2 regions of the Bradyrhizobium sp. JHI2711 genome follow, and region 1 is predicted to be linked to the other one. Evidence: riboswitches for the same ligand, from Rfam matches in the RefSeq annotation. Region 1 holds a riboswitch; the other holds the start of a gene.
What was found. Region 1 has a riboswitch for cobalamin ahead of ACTEK7_RS07845 (energy-coupling factor ABC transporter permease). Riboswitches for the same ligand answer to the same signal wherever they lie in the genome.

Region 1 (7,967 bases):
GCCACCTCGATCCAGTTGTCGGTGGACGCCTTGATCCAGGGCGCGCGCTCCAGCGCAAGCAACGGCGTGCCCGTCTCGGTGCAAGCCGCAACGGCGTTGCGGCTCATTTCCGCGGCGAAGGGATGCGTTGCATCGATCACATGCGTGATGCCTTCGGCGCGGATGTAATCCGCAAGTCCGCTCACGCCGCCAAACCCGCCGATGCGCGTCGGCAGCGGCTGATCGGCGGGCGCGCGGGTGCGGCCGCCATAGGAATAGACGGCATCGATGCCGGCGCGCGCGATCTCCGCGGCGAGCAGGCTCGCATCGGCCGTTCCGCCCAGAATGAGGGCGCGAATCATGTCTGATCCCTGGCTGACCATCATCGGTATCGGCGAAGATGGCCTTGCCGGGCTGTCGGAGGCAAGCCGAAAGGCGCTTGCCAAGGCCGAAACCGTGTTCGGCGGCGAGCGCCATCTTGCGCTTGCCGAAATTGGCAGCCGCGGTCGTCCATGGCCGGTGCCGTTCGATGCGGATGTCGTGCTGAGCTGTCGCGGCAGGCCGACGGTGGTGCTCGCCTCCGGCGATCCGTTCTGGCATGGCGCCGGCGCGAGCCTTGCCGAGAAGCTCGGTGGCGACGAGTGGATCGCGCATCCTGCTCCGTCCACCTTCTCGCTCGCCGCCGCGCGGCTGGGCTGGCGACTCGAATCCACCGTCTGCCTCGGGCTTCACGCCGCACCGTTCGAGCGTCTCGGTCCGCATCTGGCGCGAGGGGCGCGCATCATCTGTCTCGTGCGCGATGGGAAAGCGGCTGGCGATCTGGCTAGGTGGTTGAGCGAGCGCGGGTGGGGCGCCTCAGCCTTCTGGATGCTCGCCGCCCTCGGTGGCCCGCGCGAAAGCATCACAGAATATCGCGCCGATAGTCTTGCCGGTGATCTCGCCGGAAACCTGGTCACCGTCGCCGTCGAGGCGAAGGGCGGACAGGGGATGCCCCGCAGTTCGGGATTATCGGACGACCTCTTCGTCCATGACGGCCAGATCACCAAGCGGCCGGTGCGCGCGCTTGCGCTCTCGGCGCTGGCGCCGCGGGCCGGCGAGCGGCTGTGGGACATCGGCGCTGGTTCAGGCTCGATCTCCGTGGAGTGGGCGCTGGATGGTGGGACGGCGATTGCGGTCGAGGCGCGCGAGGATCGCGCCGCGAACATTCGCAAGAATGCGGCCGCCTTCGGTCTGGCACATCGGATCACAATCGTCACGGGCAGGGCACCGGAAGCTCTTGCCGGGTTGGAAGCGCCGGATGCCGTCTTCATTGGCGGTGGTCTCGACGAAGTGTTATTTGATGCGATCTGGACGCGGCTCTCGCTCGGAGCGCGGCTCGTCGCACACTCGGTCACGCTGGAAACGGAAGCGTTGCTCAGCGAGCTACATCAGCGCCATGGTGGCGAGCTTATGAGAGCCGAAATTTCTCATGCCGCTCCGCTCGGCCGCTATCGGTCGTGGGAAGCAGCACGCCCCGTGGTGCAGTGGAGTGTGGTCCGATGAAGGTCGCCGGACTCGGCTTCAAGCGCGATGTGACGCTGGCTTCGTTGCGCGAAGCGCTGCTCGCTGCGGGCGGTGCGGAAGGGCTTGCGGCGATGGCAACCGTCAGCGACAAGGCCGATACCGAGGCGCTGAAGCAGCTCGCACGCGAATGCGGCGTGCCGATCAGGGCCGTTCCGGTCGCGACACTGGCCGGCATCGACACGCCCACGCAATCGAAGCTCATCGCGGAGAAATTTGGCACCGGATCTGTAGCCGAGGCTGCTGCGCTCGCGGTCGCCGGTCCGCGCGCGCGGTTGATTGCAGCACGGGTTGTCTCGCAGGATCGCACCGCGACCGCCGCGATTGCCGAAGGAGACGGCCCATGACGGTGCATTTCATCGGTGCCGGGCCGGGCGCACCCGATCTGCTGACGTTGCGCGGCCGCGATCTGATCGCGGCCAGTCCGGTTTGTCTCTATGCCGGCTCGCTGGTGCCGGAGGGCGTGCTGGCGCATTGCCCGCCCGGCGCACGTATCGTCAACACCGCGCCAATGTCGCTCGACGAGATCATCGCCGAGATCGCAGGCGCGCATGCGGCAGGCCTGGATGTCGCGCGGCTGCATTCCGGTGATCTCTCAATCTGGTCGGCGATGGGCGAGCAGCTCCGCCGTTTGCGTGCGCTCGGGATTCCCTACTCGGTGACACCCGGCGTTCCCTCGTTCTCGGCTGCCGCGGCCGCGCTGGAGGCTGAGCTGACGCTGCCCGGTCTTGCTCAGACGGTCGTGCTGACGCGCACGCCGGGCCGTGCCAGCGCGATGCCCGAGGGCGAGAAGCTCGCCGCGTTCGCTGCGACCGGCGCGGTGCTCGCGATCCACCTGTCGATCCATCTGCTCGACCAGGTCGTCGCCGAGCTGACGCTGCATTACGGCGCGGATTGCCCGGTCGCGATCGTCTGGCGCGCGAGCTGGCCGGAGCAGCGCATCGTGCGCGCGACGCTTGCAACGCTCGGTGCGTTCGTGGGTGGCGAGATGGAGCGCACGGCGCTGATCCTGGTCGGCAAGACGCTTGGCGCTGCCGATTTTGACGAGAGCCGCCTCTATGCCGCCGACTACGACCGCCGCTACCGGCCGGTCGGTGCCGAGCCGCGCTTTCCGGAGGCGTCGTGATGCCGGCGAGCCTTGTCATCTCCGCGCCGGCCTCCGGCGTCGGCAAGACGACGCTGACGCTGGCGCTCGCCCGCGCCTGGCGCAAGCGCGGCTTGAACGTGCAGTGCTTCAAGAGCGGCCCCGACTATATCGATCCCGCCTTCCACGCCGCGGCCACGGAACGCGCCTCGGTCAACGTCGACAGCTGGGCGATGGATCGCAGCACCATCGCGCATCTCGTCAGCCGTGGCGGCGATGCAGATGTCGTGCTCGCCGAGGGATCGATGGGCCTGTTCGACGGTGTCGCCGCGCGCGGCGTCTCCGGCACGGGAGCGACCGCTGATATCGCGGAGATGCTGGGCTGGCCGGTGGTTTTGGTGATCGATCCCTCCGGCCAGGCGCAGACTGCGGCAGCGATCGCCGCCGGCCTTCGCGATTACCGCGCCGGCGTGCGCCTTGCGGGCGTCGTGCTCAATCGCGTCGCCAGCCCGCGCCATGAGGATCTGGTGCGGCGCGCGCTGAAGGAGGCCGGCATCAAAGTGTTCGGCGCGCTGCCGCGCCATGCCGAGATCAGCCTGCCGAAGCGGCATCTCGGTCTCGTGCAGGCCGAGGAGCAGGCCGAGATCGGCAAGCTGATCGACGAGGCCGCGCGCTTTGTCGCCGAGCACGTCGATCTCGATGCGGTGCTCCACTCGGCAGGCCAATGGTCGCCGCAAGCTGCGGCGAACGGATTGAACGTGACGCCGCCCGGCCAGCGCATCGCGCTGGCGCGCGATGCGGCGTTCTCCTTCGTCTATCCGCATATGCTGGAAGCCTGGCGCGCGGCGGGCGCCGAGATCGTGCCGTTCTCGCCGCTGGCCGACGAAGCACCCGATGCGAGCGCCGACGTGTGCTGGCTGCCGGGCGGCTATCCCGAGCTGCATGCGGGAAAGATCGCGGGCAATGCGCGCTTTCGCAGCGGCTTGCGCGCTTTCGCCGAGACGCGGCCCGTGCATGGCGAATGCGGAGGCTATATGGTGCTGGGCGCAGGCCTGACCGACGCCGACGGTATCCGCCATGAGATGGCGGGGCTGCTTGGCCTCGAGACAAGCTTTGCCAAGCGGCGCATGCACCTCGGTTATCGTCTTGCCGAACTCGCCGCACCGATGCCGGGGCATCAGCCTGGCGCGCGCCTGCGCGGCCACGAGTTCCACTATTCGACGATTCTCGCCCAGCCCGATACGCCGCTCGCGGTCGTGCACGATGCCACCGGCGCGGTCATTGCCGAAACCGGCTCGCGCCGTGGCCATGCCACCGGCACGTTCTTCCATCTGATCGCGGAGGACCGGTGAGCGGTTTTGTCTCTTTCGTTTCCGCCGGTCCGGGCGATCCCGAGCTCCTCACGGTGAAGGGCGCCACGCGGCTGCGCGAGGCCGACGTCGTGCTTTATGACGATCTTGCCTCCGGCGCGATCCTCGATCTCGCGCGGCCAGGTGCCAATCTCGTCGCGGTGGGAAAGCGGGCCGGTCGTCCTTCGACCAAGCAGCACCACGTCAACCGTCTCCTGGTCGACTATGCCGCAACCGGTGCGCGCGTGGTGCGGCTCAAGTCCGGCGATGCCGGCATTTTCGGCCGGCTCGAGGAGGAGATCGAGACGCTGCGCGAAGCCGGCATCGGCTACGAGATCGTTCCCGGCGTCACCTCCGCCTGTGTCGCCGCCGCCCAGGCCGGTATTCCCCTGACCCGCCGGCATACCTCCCGCCGGGTGCAGTTCATCACCGGCGCTGACGTCACCGGCGAGCTGCCGCCCAATCTGAATTGGGCGGCGCTTGCCGATCCCGAGGCGACGACCGTGGTCTATATGGGCCGGCGCACCTTTCCGGCGCTTGCCGCAAAATTGATCGCGCATGGTCTCGCCCCCAGCACCCCGGCGCTATTCGCCGAATCCCTCGGGCGACCTGACGAGCGGCTGGTCCGCACCACGATTGCCGAGCTCGCCGAGCAGCTTGCGCGCGGCGGCGCCGCTTCCACCGCCGCCGTCATCCTGTTCGGCGCGCTGGCGGGAGAATATCCGGCATGACGGCTCCGGCATCGGTTCGCCCCTTGACGCCCGCGATGCGAAAGGGGCACACAAGAGCGGCATGGTGCTCGACGCGGCGCAAAGCGCCGGAGCATAATCGGGAATGGGGATGGGCGGACCCAGTTGCGGCGCCCAAAACCCCAGCCGCCCCCGCGACTGTAAGCGGTGAGGGCCTCCGAACCGCCACTGGACCGCAAGGTCCGGGAAGGCCGGAGAACCCAGTGAACCGCGAGCCAGGAGACCGGCCGTGCACGTATTGAGGCCAAGGCCGTCGGGTGTGACGGCGGAAAGGAATTGAGCCATGCATATCGAACCCGGGATCGTGACGGGCGCCAAGCTCGTGTTGAGTTACGCAACCGGCATCGCCGCAGGCGGCGTTGCCTTGAAGCTCGCGGTCGAGACCGTGCGCGAGCAGGGCGCCGGCTCGTTCGCGGCGCGGACACTGGCCACCACCGCTCTCGTCTTCGTCTTCTTCGAGATCCTGCCGCACTTTCCGGTTGGGGTATCAGAGGTGCACTTCATCCTCGGCTCGACCTTGTTCCTGCTCTTTGGTGCTGCGCCCGCCGCCTTCGGCCTTGCATTTGGCCTGCTGCTTCAGGGCATGCTGCTGGAGCCAGTCGATCTGCCGCAATACGGCATGAACGTCACCACGCTGCTGGTGCCGCTGTTCGCGATCCAGGCGATCGCCACGCGGATCATCCCTCGCAACACCGCCTATGTCGATTTGAAATACGGTCAGGCGCTGGCGCTTTCGACGACCTACCAGGCCGGCGTGATCGCATGGGTGGCGTTCTGGGCGCTCTATGGCTCCGGCTTTGCGATGAGCAACCTCGCCAGCGTCGGGACGTTCGCTGCCGCTTATGCGCTGGTGATCGTGATCGAACCGCTCGCCGATCTCGCGGTGCTGGCGCTGGCGAAGTCGCTGCGCGGCGTCACCGCGCCCGGCCTCGTCACCCCGCGCCTGCACAACGCGGCGTAAGAGATCAGCGATGGGCGGCCGGTGTGGCCGCCCATCGCGCTCGCGATGCTCACGCTCTCCCTGATCGGCATCGGTTGCGGCGATCCCGCGCAGCTTACGCGCGCCGCCGTTGACGCCATCAACGCCGCCGATCTCATCCTGATCCCGCGCAAGGGAACGGCAAAATCCGATCTCGCCGATCTCAGGCGAACGATCTGCGCCGGTGTGCTCACCAACAAAACGACGCGCATCGCCGAATTCGATCTTCCCGTGCGCGATGCGACCGAGTCGGACTACCGCAAGGGCGTCGACGATTGGCACGATGCGGTGGCCGCGACCTGGTCGCAGAGGATCGCTGGGCATCTCGAAGATGACGGCAAGGTCGCGTTGCTGATCTGGGGCGATCCGTCGCTCTACGACTCCTCGCTGCGCATTGCGCGGCGGCTCGATCCATTGCCGACAATCGAGGTCGTGCCGGGGATCACCTCGATCCAGGCGCTGTGCGCGGCGCATGCGCTGCCGCTCAACGACATCGGCGAGCCGTTCCTGGTCACGACGGGGCGGCGCTTGCGCGAAGGCGGCTGGCCGCAGGGCGTCGATACCGTCGTCGTGATGCTCGATGGCGGCACGGCGTTCCAATCGCTGGATCCGGCCGGGCTTCACATCTGGTGGGGGGCCTATCTCGGCATGCCCGATCAGATCATCATGTCCGGCGCGCTGGCCGAGGTCGGCCCGCGCATCGTCGCGTTGCGGCAAGAGGCGCGCGAGCGGCACGGCTGGATCATGGATAGCTACATCATCAAACGCAGGCGTTGAGCAGCATGCTTCCCGAATGGGTTTATCAGAACTGCCCCGAGGTCTCCGCTGTTCATCGCGAGGCGGCCATTGCGCGGCAGGCGCAACTGACGAAGCCGACCGGCGCGCTCGGCCGGCTCGAGCAGCTCGCAATCGAGCTTGCGGGCCTGCAGGCCACCGAGCAACCGCGCGCCGCGCGGGTGCCGATCATCATCTTCGCCGGCGACCACGGCATCGTCGCGCAGGGCGTGTCGGCCTATCCGCAAGCCGTCACCATCGCGATGATGACGAATTTTGCTGCCGGTGGCGCCGCGATCTCGGTGCTGGCGCGCGAGCTGGGTTCGAGCCTCGAGGTGGTCGACGCCGGCACGCTGACCGAGGCGCAGATCGCGGGAATCGTCACTGACAAGCCGCGCAGCGGCACCCGCGATTTCAGTGTCGAGGCCGCGCTCACGCCCACGGAATTGGCCTTCGCCTTCGAGGCCGGCCAGCGCGCGGTGGCGCGCGCCGAGGCCGGCCGGCCTGATCTCTTGATCTTCGGCGAGATGGGGATCGGCAACACCACGACCTCAGCAGCGATTGCTGCGAGCCTGCTCGGTGTGAGTGCCGACGAGATCGCGGGCAGCGGCACCGGCGTCGGTGCGTCGGGCCGCGCGCACAAGGTGCGGGTGATCGATGCGGCGATCGCGCATCACGGCGTTGCGGGGGCGTCACCCGAAAAAATCCTGTGCGCGGTCGGCGGCCTCGAGATTGCGGCGATCTCGGGTGCGATCATCGCGGCCGCGCAACGCCGCATCCCCGTGTTGATCGACGGCTTTATCGTCTCGGTGGCGGCGCTGACGGCGGTGCGCCTCAACCCGTCCTGCCAGCCGTTCCTGTTGCCTTCACATCAATCGGCCGAGCAGGGACATCGGCTGGTGTTGCGCGCGCTGAATGTGCAGCCGCTGATCAGCCTCGATCTCAGACTCGGCGAGGGATCGGGGGCGGCGATCGCGCTGCCGCTGGTGCGCTCGGCGTGCGCACTTCACAACGGCATGACGACGTTCGCGCAGGCCAACGTGCCGGATCGACCGTCTTGATGCGGCTCAAGCCACGCGCTGATTGACCGACACGACACGCCAGCCGCCCGCCAGCCGGTCGATCCGGGTCAGCGACAGCGGATCGACTACGAAGCGCAGCGCAGCTTCCGGTGTGAGATCGAGCGCGATGCAGAGCGTGGCACGAATGGTGCCGGAATGAACGACCAGCGCCGTGGAGCCTGCGCCAATCTGCGCCAGGCCCAGGCGGACGCGGGCGACCTGATCCGCAAAGCTCTCGCCGTTCGGCGGCCGTCCGTGCGCGGGATCGCGCCAGACCTGCGCGTAGGCCTCGCCGCCGGTCGCGGCGAGCTCGTCATGCCGATGGCCGGTCCAGTCGCCGAAATCCTGCTCGCGAAACTCGCTGATCAGCTCCGGTTCGAGCCCCAGCGCGCGCGCCGTCTCGACCGTGCGCCGCGACGGGCTGGCATAGCC
Region 2 (7,967 bases), 900 kb from region 1:
AGGCTGCTTTCCGACACTTGTGGTCTCCCAAATGGCTGATGCAGAGAGACGTCCGATGCCTACGCGAGTAGCTATTTTCTTTACGTCGGTCGGCTGGTTAGTCATGTCGGTCGTAATCCTGCTCTATTTGATCTTCGGCCCTGGCTGAGCCTGGTGATCATAAGCAGGACCATAGATGGCTTGCCGGATCGGGAGTGAGAGTCTGCCGGAATTGTCGCTTGTTCCGGGGGCCGAGAGCTCAGACCCTGCATGCCTCGCACCGCGATCTGCCGCTTGACCCCCCTCGGCCCGCCTCGCGCATTAAGGTGCAGGCTTGAATACTGTTGGCCGCGATATGAGTGTTTCTTGGTGCTGGCCTCGCGTTGCCAACATGAGCGCGTAGAACACAAGGAGGATTAAGAGGCCGCGCATAACATAAAGCTTCCCGAAGCTATAACAATTGTGGAGCTGATTGTACTCGGTGCAGTTGATGCAGCCGATGCACGAGCGAATTGCGCGGAACTCGATGAAGCCCTGTATCAGGCGGCAAACGACCAGCTGGCCGCGCGAAGGTGCCAGCGTCAGCTCAGCAATTCGACCCTGCCGGTGTCGAGCCGATATAGCCCCCCGACGACCTTCAGTCTGTTCTGCTCAACTGCCGCGTTGAGAATCGGCCCCGTCGATTTAAGTTTGTTGACATTATCGACTACATTTCGTCGGGTTGCTTCTGCGAACGTGTCACCTGTTTGCTGGCGAGATGCTGTTACTGCAGGCGCAAGCGCAGCGATGAGGGATGAAATGTGCCCCGGCGGCGGCTTATCGTCGTGGAGCGACTTGATCGTGGCGTCTATCGCACCGCAATGATCGTGGCCAAGTACCAGGATCAGCGGCGTATTCAGCACGGCGACCGCATATTCCATACTGGCGACCGTGTCATCGTTGGCGAAGTTGCCGGCGAGGCGGCAGACAAACAGATCACCGAGTCCGCTGCCGAAGACAAGTTCAGGCGCCACGCGAGAATCGGCGCAGCTCAGAACCGCGGCATATGGATTTTGCCCATCCACCAAAACAGAGCGCTCGCGCTTGAAATCGTCGCCTCGTGATACGCCATGGACATAACGATCGTTACCTTCCATCAGCCGCTTCAGGGCAGCATCCGGCGAGAGCAGGTTATTCGGCTTGGGCGGCGTTTTTGCTTCCTTCGCATCGACAATGTTGTTGTCAAGCCGCAGGCAAGCCGCCGAAACAGCGAACAGCAACAGCGAGCGGCGCGAAGGCGCGATCTTGGTCAGATAGGACATATTCGGATAATGGCCTGCATGCATGCATCTCACCTCATCGCGCGGCTTTGCGCCACCCGGTCGCTTCGGCTTCCGATTCGCTGCAGAGCCAGCGTTCACCGGGCTTCTTCGTCATGTCGATTTGTTCGTAACCGAATTGCCCGGGCAAGTGATAAAGTCGCTCGCCGTTGTGGCCCACGGTGCCTTTTATCAGACACTCTGACGAGGGCGGGTCCGATAGCAAAGCGGATCCGAGCAGGAGCTCCTGAGCGTCGATCGGAACCGAGCTCGCGCCGATGATGATCGTCCCCTTGTTGCGGCGACGCCAGTCCCAGGGCGCGATGAACGCCCCCGACCACAGCCCCGCATAGGCTTTGCTCGCCACAACCTCATAGATAACGTACGTATTGGCAGAAGGCGACGATAGTGCCCAGCCGGAGCGTACCATCCAGGCGTTCACGTCCTCGCCTTCGATGAAGCAACGGCCACGCGACCTGCCGTATTCATCAACTCCTGTGGTATGACAATCCCACGTTCGTCCGTTCGAATGCTTGATAAGCTCGTCGCGAGCAGCCACGCCGCAAGCCCATTTCCGGCCGTGGGCGTCGAGGCAAATCTGGTCAGTCTCAGGAGCGTCGATGCCTGAGAGCCGAAGCGTGGTTTTCTCGAGCTCGATCGTATTGCCGTCGAGGATGCGCGGAGGGCCGCTGAGCTTCGCCGCGCAGACCGGAGATGTGATGACAGCCAACAATGCGACCATCATTACGCGGTGTTTCATTCCGACAATAGCCTTTCGTCTTGATTCATGTTCACGTGCGATCCGGCGCCGCGTTCGACGCTTAAACGCACTATGTCCGTTATCGGGCCGCATCTTTCGACGTTTGCTTTATGAAAGCTTGGCCCTCATTTCCAAGCTACGACCTGACGCTGCGTGAGGTTCAAGCGATTTCTTCCGGTGTGCGTATCGCGGTATCCTTCGAGCCTCACCGGTCTCACTCAGTGGGCGCGCACAGCACCCTCTCTCGGCCTGAGGAGGAGATCCCCATCGCTCAGCCGCCAACTCGGCATGCGGGAGAAAGCCGAGCCTCGGAACGCTGTTTCTCACGCGATTGAAGAAGAAAAGCGCCTGTGAATTGTGACAGTCGAGTGGAAGTCAGGCGTGGAGGACAGCAACCTGGCTATGCTTTGTGCCAACCCCCATCGGCACACAGAAGGCTGCCGACGGTTTCGGCGAGAGCGATGACATTTTAAGTTCTTGCCACGGAAAGACCGACGTTCGAAAGAAATCTGGTCTCGCGTCCTATCAGAGATTTGGACGAAAGGCGCCACGGAGTCCAGCTCAACGCTCGCAGCGCAAGTGAATCGGTATCGTTTGCGCAAACCGCGGAAAACCAGGAGCTCTCTTGAGAGCCAGCCGGGATGGTCGGGTGGTGCCGCGGCCCCGTTCGGAGAAGGCCAGGATTTTTCATGACCCGGTCGGCGCGACTGGCGGCCGCTCTTTCGTTGTGCGCTTCCCCGTACTCACGTGTTGAGAGTTACCCAGCACGGCATGAGGGCATGCGTTTGCGCCGGGAAAATTTAAGGACAACCATGTGGAGCCGTGGCTACTTCGTATACGCACCGGCGAGGGGTAAGCCGCCCGCGTGTTCGGACGATCGCGAGTGCCGTCCTGATGCCATTCGGTGCGAGGCGTCAATCCACAAGGCCCATCGCGGCATCCGAGCAGGTAGCTCTGGTGTGGTATGGCCGACTCAAGCTACACATCATTCTGAGCCACCTCACTACCCAATGGAAATGAAATGGTTTCAGCCCCCCGGGAATTGCCCGTCTCTTCTTACGCGCTTGAAGTGGATGGCCGACTCAGAGCTGAATTCGCAACCAAAGACGGCGCCAGGGCAGGTGGAGCAGAACTAAAGAAGCGCTTTCCCATGCTTCAAATCCGGATCTACGATGCGCAGACGAATGCGTGCGAGGAAATCTAGCGGGCGACTCAGTCCGGTCTTCGATGCCTCGCGCACGGCTCCGGCTCCTCGTTGGGGGCACTCGAAGGACCGGTGGTCAAGCCGGGGCCGCTAACACTGCCCCATTACCCTATTAACCGGTTTCGTCGCAGCAGTCGATCCCGCGTGCCACCTCGGCCTCGGAATGGTCACGCTCTTGCGGGTGCCAGTCAGTCGCGCGATGCGCGGTTCGCACGCCGGATCGGGCTTGGGCCCGAGGCATCTGCAGGCCCAGTCCCGTGAAGAATGGCATGGAGAGCTGGTTCTCTCGCAAATGGTGTCCTTCCACTGCGTGGGGTGCGCCGAGGTCAAGCCGCCTCTCGCAAGGCGGCACGCGCCGCTGAGCTCGACTCCTCGCAGAAAGAATCGGAGGTAATCGTGCTGCCCCATTTTCTCGATGGCCGGCTGAAGGCCGCGGGAAAGCTCGCGACTGTTCAAGGTGTAAACACCGGAGAGTTTAGAGCTGATAGTCTTGCCGTTGCTCTGAGGCGTTCGGCCCTGCAGGAGCTACGGCGCGATCTTGCTCTGCGCGATCATTTACCGAGGCCTTTAGCTCCCTTCTAATCCTCCCGTTCCTTTGGCTCCATGCGAGCGAACCAGGAGCCAGGAGGAAAAGCCGCGATACGCTTGGCAAAGGAGGATTGCGGCTCCCAATCTTGTCCTTCGCTCTTCTCGAAAGTGATGACCCCGTTGTATGTAAAATAGCGGGGCCCTGGGATATTACAGTTCACCACAAGCAAAACGCGCCACAGATCACCTTTCTCGGTCGGCTTGTCATTCTGCTTCGGCAAGTAGTCCACTCCAACAGGATCAACGATAGTGCAGCTGCCCTGCCGCAGAAGATCACCGAGCCGACCTTGCATGGTCGTCACAAAGTTGAAGTTGGCCGGGTCATGCAGAAAGCCAAGATTTGCGTCCCTTTCGCCATCCTTGACTTCACTGGCGATCAACGAGAGCGCGAAGGCGCGCCAGCCCAATTCCATTGGCTTCGCATAGGTCGACGCAAGTTCAATCGTCCCGTCGAGCGCGACCTTCCAGGTGATAACGTACTCTTCGTCTGATTTATCATCCCGGTGCCTGGTCCAAGAAACAAAAACATATTCATTTTGGTCAAGTTCAGCGACGCCCCACATCCGAGGGACGAACTGTGCCACCTTCGAGACGTTGGAGATAACTTGTTCTATTGTCTCACCGTCTTGCGCTCGCCACGTTGACTTGACTCTTTCGACAAGGGGGCTGTCGTTAGCGCGAACAGTGTTGCTCGTCGCAGCCAGCCCGGCCAGGCAGATCAGGGATCGACCGAGCCAAAGCCATAGCGCGCGTCTTCCTGACGTTTTCTTCATAACCGTCGGCCTATCCGGTCTCATCCACACGTCATTCCAGAGCAGGCAACCTTCAACCTGTTATGCGCGAGCGCAAGAAGTTAGCGGCGACGCGACGGGGCGACCACTGGTTTTCCCGTGCGAGCAGGCGCTCCCCTCTATGTCACGCGCCGCTAACTTCACTGCCACCGACAGCCTCAATTTGCTGTGCTGGACATGCCCAGCAGGAGGACTGGGCAGGCAGAGGACGTGCATTCTTCGTGCCAGATAATAGACGGCAATTCGCACCGGTTTTGTGTCCTCTTTGTCGACTTTCCGACTGGCGCATGTCTCGATGTTTCCGTTCAACCTCTCCAGCACGGCTTATGCATCCCCGTCACGCACCGGATGTTCGACGGCACAGCGGAACGCCTCGGTGCCAAGTTCCTGATGAGAAGTGGCAGCACGTTTGCCGTCATTGAACCGTGTGGTTCGGTTATCGTTGCCGGAATGTGGGCTTTTGATCGCTGCCATGCCTTCGGGCACTTTCGGCCAAGGGGCCATGGCGCGTTTGGCGCTCCTTTCGCGACGTCCGGCGCTCCGGAAGTCGAGAACAGCCTCAGTCAGGCGCGCTTTGTACTCGATGGCGAACGACGGCAAGCCGATCTTCGCCGAGCATTTGGGGTGTGGCTGGCACCGCAAATCAAACGTGCTGCCCGGGTAAGTTGTAAGTTGCTGGCTTAGCCAGGTGTCTTGGCCTATTCAACACTGATCCTGTTGGTCGAGAAGGTGGCTGGATGGCGCGCGTGCTCGAAAAACCGCTGGGAAGCTGGGACTGGCGACAAATGCGTTCTGCTCGAGGCAGCGGCCCCGACCGCGCAAGCCGCATTTGTCCTTTCCACCGATCTGGCGTGCAACCCGCGGGCAACTGCGATGCTCATTGCGGTATCGCTGATTGGAGAGCACTGCTACATCATCTCAATGCTAGAGATGCACGGTCATTCGCGTAGCAGATGTCGCAGCATCAGCTTGAGACATGATCTGAGAGGTTGACGGAAGACTGCTCTTGCCGATAATCCAAGTCGTCGAGGTTCTCCGGTTTCCATTTGATCCGGAGCTAAGAGGGAAGCCGGTGAAAATGCCGGCGCTGCCCCCGCAACTGTGAGCGGCGAGCCGCTGTCCAACGACGTCACTGAAGCCTGCGCGGCTTCGGGAAGGCCGGACAGCAGCGATGACCTGCGAGCCAGGAGACCTGCCCCGACACTATATTCGTCCACGGGCGGGGTGTCCCGGTGGTGCGCCAAGCAGCCGTCGCACCGCGACTTCCCCTGCCTGCGTCCGCCATGGCCTTTGCCCCCAACATGGGTTAACGCTATGTCTCTTCTCTCCCTCCCTGTTGCCACGCTCGGAACGCCACGCATCGGTCCAAGGCGCGAGCTCAAAGTCGCTCTAGAAAGCTACTGGGCCGGAAAAAGCAGCGAACAGCAGCTGCTCGAGGACGCAGCTGGCCTGCGTGCCGCGAATTGGGCCCGTCAGAAATCTATCGGCGTCACGGTCATTCCATCGAACGATTTCTCGCTGTATGACCAGGTGCTCGACACAAGTGTCATGGTTGGCGCCATCCCGGAGATCTACGCCTCGAAAGCCGAATCCGTTTCGCTCAAGACATACTTCGCCATGGCCCGCGGTTCACAATGCGACGACCAGGAAGCGAGTTGCGGTCACGGACCGCGCGGATTTGGCGCACCCGCGCAGGAGATGACCAAGTGGTTCGACACCAACTATCACTATATGGTCCCCGAGTTTCACAGGGGACAGACTTTCAGGCTATGCTCTCGCAAGCCGATCGAGGAGTATGAGGAAGCCAAGGCCCTTGGCTTTCAGACCCGCCCCGTCCTGATCGGGCCGGTCACATTCCTAAAGCTCGGCAAGAGTCCCGATCCCACGTTCCAGCCACTCTCACTGCTGGATGAACTGATACCGCCCTATATCGAGGTTATGCAGGAATTGGCCAAACGTGGGGCAAATTGGGTTCAGTTCGACGAGCCCAGCCTAGTTCTTGATCTGGATGAGGGGACGCGAAAATCTTTGCGACATGCCTATGACCGGCTCGCCAAGGAGGGGCCGGCGATCAAGCTCATGGTTGCCAGCTATTTCGGCGACCTCGGCGACAATCTGGACACCGCCTTGAGCCTGCCAGTTGCCGGGCTGCACCTCGATCTGGTTCGAGCGCCACAGTTGTTGCACCAGATCATCGCTGGCGGCCGAAGTGATCTCGTCATGTCGCTCGGTGTCGTCGACGGTCGGAATGTATGGCGGTCGAATTTGTCGTCGCTGCGCCAGCGGCTCGAACCCGCGATTGCGAAGCTCGGCAAGGATCGTGTACAGATCGCCCCATCCTGCTCGCTGCTTCATGTGCCGGTCGATGTTGAACTCGAGACCGGCCTCGCTTCCGACGTCAAGAGCTGGCTTGCTTTCTCGGTCCAGAAGATGCGGGAGCTTGCGATCCTAGCGCGTGCACTCGCAGGCGACCAGAATGTTGCGTTAGCTCTTGCCGAGTCGGAAGGTGCCGCGACTGTCCGCCGGACTTCGCCGAAAATCCGTGATGCCAATGTCGCTGTCCGGATGAGAGCGATCGACCAGACCATGTGTCGGCGCGCGAGCCCATTTGCCCGTCGGGCCGAGATCCAAAGCAATCGATTCGGACTACCGGCTTTTCCTACCACGACGATCGGATCATTTCCGCAGACCACAGAGATCCGGAATGCCCGTGCGGCGCATGCGCGAGGTGCGATAAGCGACGAGCAATACGACAAGTTCCTCAAGGAGGAGACTGCGCGCGCCGTACGTTGGCAGGAGGACATCGGTCTTGACGTCCTCGTGCACGGCGAGTTTGAGCGCAATGACATGGTGCAGTACTTCGGCGAGCAACTCGCCGGCTTCGTATTTACCAAGAGCGGATGGGTGCAGTCCTACGGCTCGCGCTGCGTCAGGCCACCGATCCTGTTTGGCGATGTAGCACGGCCGAAGCCTATCACCGTGGACTGGTGGCGCTACGCGCAATCACTAACAAGGAAGCCGATGAAAGCGATGTTGACCGGACCGGTGACGATCTTGAACTGGTCCTTTGTTCGGGATGATATTCCCAGAAGCGAGGTCTGCCGCCAGATTGCGCTCGCGATCCGAGACGAAGTCCGCGATCTCGAGAATGCTGGTGCGACCATGATCCAGATCGACGAAGCTGCAGTCCGCGAAGGATTGCCGTTGCGTCGATCGGAGTGGGCGGCTTATCTCGACTGGGCCGTCGATTGCTTCCGCATCTGTTCATCGGGCGTCGCCGATCAAACGCAAATTCATACGCATATGTGCTACTCGGAGTTCAACGACATCATTGGTGCGATCGCTGC

Region 2: another riboswitch for cobalamin. It lies ahead of metE (5-methyltetrahydropteroyltriglutamate--homocysteine S-methyltransferase); the one in region 1 lies ahead of ACTEK7_RS07845 (energy-coupling factor ABC transporter permease).

The regions. Positions count from the first base shown of each region.
Region 1 covers NZ_JBPZPT010000001.1:1,650,033-1,657,999, reverse strand. Annotated here, with positions in the region: gene ACTEK7_RS07875 (cobalt-precorrin-6A reductase) at 1-341, opposite strand, end outside; gene cbiE (precorrin-6y C5,15-methyltransferase (decarboxylating) subunit CbiE) at 340-1,521, shown strand; gene ACTEK7_RS07865 (cobalamin biosynthesis protein) at 1,518-1,886, shown strand; gene cobM (precorrin-4 C(11)-methyltransferase) at 1,883-2,665, shown strand; gene ACTEK7_RS07855 (cobyrinate a,c-diamide synthase) at 2,665-3,975, shown strand; gene cobA (uroporphyrinogen-III C-methyltransferase) at 3,972-4,703, shown strand; cobalamin riboswitch at 4,749-4,967, shown strand; gene ACTEK7_RS07845 (energy-coupling factor ABC transporter permease) at 5,005-5,682, shown strand; gene cobF (precorrin-6A synthase (deacetylating)) at 5,728-6,477, shown strand; gene cobT (nicotinate-nucleotide--dimethylbenzimidazole phosphoribosyltransferase) at 6,483-7,535, shown strand; gene ACTEK7_RS07830 (histidine phosphatase family protein) at 7,542-7,967, opposite strand, start outside.
Region 2 covers NZ_JBPZPT010000001.1:2,546,479-2,554,445, reverse strand. Annotated here, with positions in the region: gene ACTEK7_RS11935 (carbonic anhydrase) at 561-1,304, opposite strand; gene ACTEK7_RS11930 (thermonuclease family protein) at 1,315-2,037, opposite strand; gene ACTEK7_RS11925 (nodulate formation efficiency C protein) at 3,820-4,602, opposite strand; gene ACTEK7_RS11920 (hypothetical protein) at 4,945-5,220, opposite strand; cobalamin riboswitch at 5,632-5,834, shown strand; gene metE (5-methyltetrahydropteroyltriglutamate--homocysteine S-methyltransferase) at 5,935-7,967, shown strand, end outside.